3 regions of the Embleya sp. NPDC001921 genome follow, and region 2 is predicted to be linked to each of the others. Evidence: riboswitches for the same ligand, from Rfam matches in the RefSeq annotation. Region 2 holds a riboswitch; each other region holds the start of a gene.

Region 1 (2,264 bases), on a different contig from region 2:
TCTGGGACACGGCCGTCGATCTCGAAACCTACCTGCACAGCGACGTCCCGCACCTCGACGCCGACGGCCGCCGAATCCTCGAAGCCCTCGGCTCGGGCCTCACCGACGCATCGGCGGCAAAACGCCTCGGCGTCTCGCTGCGCACCTACCGGCGGCGCGTGGCCGAACTGATGGCCGAACTCGAGGCCGGCTCCCGCTTCCAGGCCGGACTGCGAGCCGGCGAGCTGGGGCTGTCCCACTGAATCCCGGGTGGCCGCGGCCGTTTGGCGATCGGAGCGGGCCGGCGTAGCGGCGGCGGATGCGTCGAGGGTCCGTGCAGGGTGCACGGAAGGCGCAGGGCCGGGTGGCGGGGCGTCGGGTGCCGATGGGCCGTGGACTTCGCCGTCGTGCCCCTGGTGGTTCGACTGCCGCACTCGCGACACCGCAGCGGCTCACCGCCGGCCTGCATACGTTCAGTGACATACAGACAGTTGGGTCACTCGTCGTTTCCAGCGACCAATTACACCAAAGCGACCCAGGGTCGACTTTAGGGAATTCAAGACTTTTTCCGCTGAAATAAGGAAAAGGAAACGGTCGGTATGGTAAAGGTTTGGCAATGCGGAGATCACTGGTGAGGACCGTGACACTCCTGTGACTAATGTTCTATGAAAGGCGATCGGTTCCACGTCGACCAACCCGTTCGGCACGATCGCCTCCGCCGAATTCGGGGACGCGTTTCGGTGACGGTGGGTGACCATCGTCGTCGCGACGAGGAACCGGAACCGGGGACCCTCGCAGTCCCTGGGGTGAATCGGTGCTCCGGCACCGTAGGGCGCCTTCTTCCGCCCGAACCCGTCAGCCAACCCGGTAGGCGGCCGAGGAAGGAGACCCGCCACCCATGGCGTCACAACATCGTTCCGGGCAGCACCGCAAGCCCAAACCGCGCACCGCCGTGCGTACCGCGGCCACCGTCGTCACGGCCGCCGCGACGATGACCGGCGTGATGACCTTCGCCGGCACCGCGAGCGCGGATCCCGCGCAGTCGTTCCAGCAGACCAAGGAACGCGTCAACCAGTTGCACAGCGACGTGATCAAGGCCACCGACGCCGCCAACGGCGTCGACGAGCAGATCACCAGGCAGCAGGCCGCCACGAACCAGACCCAGACCCGGATCGCCGAGGAACAGGCAGCACTGAACGCCCTGCGCGACCAGATCGGCGTCCTGGCGGCCAACCAGTACCGCAGCGGCGGCCTGCCGCCGTCGCTCTCGCTCGCGCTCAGCGGCGACCCCGAAGGCTTCCTGCAGAAGTCACAGATGATGTCCCAGCTCGACGGCCAACAGGCCGCCAAGCTGAAGCAGATCGCGGCGCAGGCCCGAGCTCTCCAGCAGGACCGCACCGAGGCCTCCTCGCAGCTCGCGGAACTGGAGAAGCTGCGCACCGAGCTGAACAAGAACAAGACCGAGATCCAGACCAAGCTCTCCGAGGCCCAGCGGCTGCTGAACACGCTCACCGAGCAGCAGAAGAAGGAAGTCCTCGACTCGAACGAGCACAAGAACGACGCCGCCGCACGCGGCGAGACCGATCGCAGTTCGCGGGACAAGCCGGACACACCGCCGCCGGCGAGCAACGTCCCCGTCTCCGGCCGGGCCGCAGCCGCGGTCGCGTTCGCGAAGGCCCAGATCGGCAAGCCGTACTCGCCTCGGGCCGTGGGTCCCGGCTCCTACGACTGCTCCGGGCTGACCCAGGCTTCCTGGAAGGCCGCCAACGTCTCGCTCAGCCGCACCACGTGGACCCAGGTCAACGACGGCCCGCGGATCTCCAAGGACGCACTGCAGCCGGGTGACCTGGTGTTCTACTACTCGGACAACTCGCACGTGGGCATCTACATCGGCGGCGGCCAGATCGTGCACGCCCCGCGCCCGGGCAAGAACGTGACCATAGCGCCGGTCTTCTCGATGGAGTTCTACGCGGCCGTTCGACCCGGTTAGACCCATCGGCCGCGCGCCGAGCCCTCCACGACGTCCTCCCCCGGACGCACTCCGACAGGCCCACCCGGCGAGCGTCGGCCGAACGCGCACGCGCGTCAGGACAGCCGCGAGGTCCGTATCGACCCGCGGCTGTCCGGCCTGCGGATGCGGGGAACCAGGCACCGAGCGCCGACGTCCCATCACCATGGCCGAGTCGAATGCACGACCACCCGCCACCCGGACGATCATCGTCGTCACCGCCGCACTGATCGCCGCCGCCTGCGTCGGGATCGCCCTGTGGCTCCTGCTCGCGGGA
Region 2 (2,264 bases):
AGCGCGGGCACTCTCTTTCCCTGCGCGAACTGGTCGTAGGTGACTCGCGGAATCGAAACACCGGCGGACTGCCAGGCCCTTTGCACAAGTCCCGAGCAGTCGAACGATCCGGGGCCGTCGGCTCCCCACTCATATGGCTTGCCCAACTGCTTCTTCGCGAAGTCCACCGCGGCAGCGGCTTTGGACGAGGTCGCGGCGAATTCCACTCGCGTTGTCGATGCGGGCGGCGTGGGTAGTTGCGTCGGTGAAACCGATTGCGTGGACGTTTCGGAGGTGCCGGTGACGCGCAGGAGAGTGCCCGGGTAGATCAGGTCCGGGTCACGCCCAATGGTGGAGCGATTCAGGTCATAAAGCGTTTGCCATCCCCCCGATACCTTCAAGGCACCGGCGATTCGGAACAGCGTGTCCCCGGACCTGACCCGGTAGGTGGACGCTTCGGTCGCCGGCGCGGGTTCCCGTGTTCGCGGCTGGACCTGCACGGTCGGCGCCGGTGTCGGCGCCGATGGCGCTGCGGGCGTCGATGCGGGTGTGGTCCCGGATCTGGTCAGGCCCGCCTTTCGAGAGCATTGTGGCCAGGCGCCCGGCCCCTGGCCCGCCAGGATCTTCTCCGCCACGGCGATCTGTTCGCTCTTGGTCGCGAGGTCGGCACGTGCGGCGTAGCGTATGCCGCCGAAGGCGGTCCAGGTGCTCTGGGCGATCTGAAGTCCGCCGTAGTAGCCGTTGCCGGTGTTGATGGCCCAGTCGCCCGAACTCTCGCAGGCCGCCACCTTGTCCCAGACGGCGGCGGAGGCGGCCGACGCGTGGTTTGCGAACAAGGACGGGACCACGAAGGCCGCGGTGGCCACCGAGGCGAGTCTGCCGCCACGTGACGATTTGGGACGTACTCGGCGATGCCGCCCAGAGGCTACTCGACGGTGTCGCCCGGTTCCGGAATGCATGGGTGCTCCCTCTCCCACGCCTGCGGGGTGAGCTGTCGGGTTCGGGCCGGAGTTGCCCGGTCGCGCTCTGGCGACTTCACCCCAACCGACGTCGGATCAGCCCGACGCGGTGCCGTGCCTGGTTCCCCCGCTCCTGCCTGCGAATGTCGAGTCGTACGATCGCCGGTGGCAGGATTGGGCGTGCCGACGAACGATATGCGTGTGGCCGAACCCTCGCCGGAAGGCCCGTCGTCGGACCTGACGGATTCCAGGTCTGGCCCGGCGGCGACGTTTGCGCGATCTCTTTTCCGGTATTCACGCGAGGCTTCGTGACGGCCCACCAAGGCTTCGCCGTGCGATGGGCTTGACGGTCCGGGAGTACAGCCCCCGGGGCCTCAATTCTGCGAGGGAGATCCGGCACGCATAGGAGAAAAGCGACGCCGCGGCCAGGTCACTGACTGTCGATGAGGATGCGCAGGCGGTAAGCCGGGACCCTGTGGCGAGCACGCCGTTAAGCAATTCCCATTGCTTTTCGGTCAGTTCCCGGTCGATTTCACGATTCCGTCGTGTGCGCCCGGCGGTTCCGGCACGGCGTCGACTCGGCGTGTTTCTCCTGTCGCGTACCCGACACCGGCAGGCATGCTTCGTATGCTGCCAGGCTCGGAACATGGACGGGGTTGTGCCTGTCGGTGGGCTCGGTACGTGCCCACCTTCATCGCGCCACCGGACACGGAGCGGGGATCGGGAGCTTCGAGCCCGATCACCCGCACCCGGCCTCGCCGCGCGCAGGACGGTGGACTCGTGCGGTCCTGGAAGCCGACAGGGAACGGGGGAGAATGACCATGTTCCAGCGACGGCCGCCCGCTTCGAGCGGAATCGGGCCTGACGCGGACGGATCGAAGGCAGATACGGGTACAGGTCCCGGCGGACGCGCTCGACGTCTCGTCGAGAGCGTGCGTCCAGGGCGCAGGAGCCCCACGGCGATGATCGCCGTGCTCGCGACCGGGGCACTGGTCGCCGCTTCGGTGGTCGTCGGGGTCGGTGCGATGGGTGCGGATGCCGCCGTATCCGATGTCGGTGCCTGGTTGCCGAGCAACGCCAAGGGCCATGTGACGCACGTGAACGGTTTGTCCGGGCAGGTCGACGGCCGCGTGGCACTGCCCCGTTCGGGTGACTCCGCTCTGGAGGTGAGCAGCGACGGGAGCACCGTCCTGGTCCTGGATCAGAAGACGGGGCGGGTCAGCCGCATCGACGCCGGGCAGCTCACGGTCGCGCAGACCTCGGATGCCGGGAACCCCGCCGACGACATCGCCACCGGTGGTGGGCACGCGTGGCGTATCGCCGCGA
Region 3 (2,264 bases), on a different contig from region 2:
TCGTGAAGACCCGGGGCCCGGCTCTCGCAGAAAGCCACCCGGAATGCACCTCGACCTTCTGGCGATCCTGACCGCCTTCGGGCTGATCTTCCTCGCCGAACTCCCGGACAAGACGATGTTCGCGTCGCTTGCCATGGGCACCCGCATGCGTCCGCTCTACGTGTGGTTCGGCACCTCGACCGCGTTCGTCGTGCACGTGGCCCTCGCCGTCGGCGCGGGCGGCCTGCTCGGACTGCTCCCGGGCTGGATCGTCAAGCTCGTCTCCGCCGCCCTGTTCGGCTTCGGGGCGTTCATGTTGTTGCGCGGCGGTGCCGGCGAGGACGACGAGAACACCGCGGGCAAGAGCGTGACCGGCTTCCGGCCGGTCTTCTCGACCGCCTTCATGGCCGTGTTCATCGGCGAATGGGGCGACCTCACCCAGATCACCACGGCCAACCTGGCCGCCACGAACGGCACTTGGTCCACCGCGATCGGCTCGGCCGCGGCCCTGATGTCGGTGTCCGCGTTGGCCCTGCTCGCCGGGCGGTTCATCGCCAAGCGCCTCCCGCTGCAAACGGTGCAGCGGATCGGCGGCCTGTGCATGCTCGGGCTGGCGATCTGGTCGCTGGTGGAGGTGTTCACCGGCTGACCCACCCCCGGCGATGCCTCGTCCCCGCGGATGGCGCCCGCGCCGCCGGTCACCCGGGGCCGACCGGCGCGGCGGGGCAGGGGCGCCGGCGCGGGCGCAGATCGGTGGATCAACGGCATGTCCGGCATGACCAGTCGACCGGTTGCCCGAAATGTGATGTAGGCCGCATGGATAAAACGGACATAAATTATATAGCCGACTTCGAGCCGCAATTCATTTCCCGCACTTCGCGACGAGTCTCGACTATTTTCCGTTACCGCACGATCACACCACTCTCCGAGATATCCCCTCGTCATCACCGGTGCACCGGAGCCGAAGCCGGGAGAGATGTCGCATTTATTCCGCCTTTACCCGCAGGGCGGAGTCGGCGTTTCGGTTGTGATCTCCCATCCGCATTGCCTACCTTTCTCGCCGATTCACCTTTCGGGTGAACCCTGTCGCCGGTACGCCGAATCCCGTCGCCGGCAGCGGGAGGTCTACATCGAAGAATCCGACGGGAGCGGGGGAACCAGGTGAATCGCCGTGGCCGGGATCGTTCCGGTGACGGCTAGGGGTGAAGTCGCATAACGCGACCGGGCTGCTCCAGTCCGAATCCGACAGCTCACCTCGTAGGCGACAGGAGAGGACCCCATTTCATGCTGTCCACAAACGCTCGCCATCGCGCAGCTCGACCCACCAACGTCCGCCGCTTCGTCGCGGCGGTGGGCATCGCCGGCATGGGTGTCGTGATCCCGGTCGCCACCGCCGGTACCGCCCAGGCGCAGGCCCCCTCCACCTCCGAGCAGTCCCCCTCCGCCGTGCTGTCGGCGGTCCCCACCGCCGCGGTCGACGCGGCCCCGGTCCAGGACGCGCCCGCCGCGCCGGAGGCCGCCACGGCCGCCGACAAGGCGCGCTACGTGGTCCAGGCCGGCGACACGCTGTTCCGGCTCGCCCAGACCAACCAGGTCGACGGCGGCTGGCAGAGCCTGTACGAGCTCAACCGCGACGTGCTGCTCTCCGGCCCGGACCTGATCGAGATCGGCCAGGCCCTGCGGCTGGACGGCTCGGCGCCCGAGGCGCCCAAGGCCGCCGCGCCCGCCAAGCCGAGCATCCAGGTCCAGCCCAAGACCTCCGTCACGCCCGGCAAGACCACCCCCAAGCCGGCGAGCAAGCCCTCGGCCGACGTGTCGGTCAAGCCCGCCGCCAAGCCCGCCACCGGCGGCTCGAAGGGCAACCAGGCGCCGGCCGGCGGCTCCTCGACCGCGTCGAGCAGCAAGGCCGCCCAGGCCGTGGCCTTCGCCAAGGCGCAGATCGGCAAGCCGTACGTGTACGGCGCCACCGGCCCGAACGCGTACGACTGCTCGGGTCTGGTCCAGGCCGCGTACAAGTCCGCGGGCATCTCGCTGCCGCGGGTGACCAACGACCAGTTCGCCGCCGACACGCGCGTGTCGGTCGCCAACCTGCAGCCCGGCGACCTGGTGTTCTTCTACTCGGGCATCAGCCACGTCGGCATCTACATCGGCGACGGCAAGATGGTGCACGCGCCCAACCCGCGCAAGACGGTCGAGATCGCCTCGATCAACACCATGCCGATCGCCGGCGCCACCCGCCCGGCCTGATCGAACCGGCACACCGCCGCGGCCGGCGCACCCGTGCT

The links. A riboswitch is a leader RNA that binds a small molecule or an ion and turns the genes downstream of it on or off. The one in region 2 is predicted to bind cyclic di-AMP.
Region 1: it holds a riboswitch for cyclic di-AMP, as region 2 does, so the genes downstream of both, ACWCPW_RS09315 (NlpC/P60 family protein) here and ACWCPW_RS14840 (transglycosylase family protein) in region 2, are expected to answer to the same signal.
Region 3: it holds a riboswitch for cyclic di-AMP, as region 2 does, so the genes downstream of both, ACWCPW_RS16470 (NlpC/P60 family protein) here and ACWCPW_RS14840 (transglycosylase family protein) in region 2, are expected to answer to the same signal.

The regions. Positions count from the first base shown of each region.
Region 1 covers NZ_JBSFEO010000006.1:156,049-158,312, forward strand. The annotation lists gene ACWCPW_RS09310 (DNA-binding response regulator) at 1-242, shown strand, start outside; cyclic di-AMP (ydaO/yuaA leader) riboswitch at 731-868, shown strand; gene ACWCPW_RS09315 (NlpC/P60 family protein) at 878-1,969, shown strand; gene ACWCPW_RS09320 (hypothetical protein) at 2,154-2,264, shown strand, end outside.
Region 2 covers NZ_JBSFEO010000010.1:170,954-173,217, reverse strand. The annotation lists gene ACWCPW_RS14840 (transglycosylase family protein) at 1-845, opposite strand, end outside; cyclic di-AMP (ydaO/yuaA leader) riboswitch at 941-1,097, opposite strand; gene ACWCPW_RS14835 (hypothetical protein) at 1,901-2,264, shown strand, end outside.
Region 3 covers NZ_JBSFEO010000012.1:46,194-48,457, reverse strand. The annotation lists gene ACWCPW_RS16475 (TMEM165/GDT1 family protein) at 44-628, shown strand; cyclic di-AMP (ydaO/yuaA leader) riboswitch at 1,101-1,257, shown strand; gene ACWCPW_RS16470 (NlpC/P60 family protein) at 1,264-2,226, shown strand.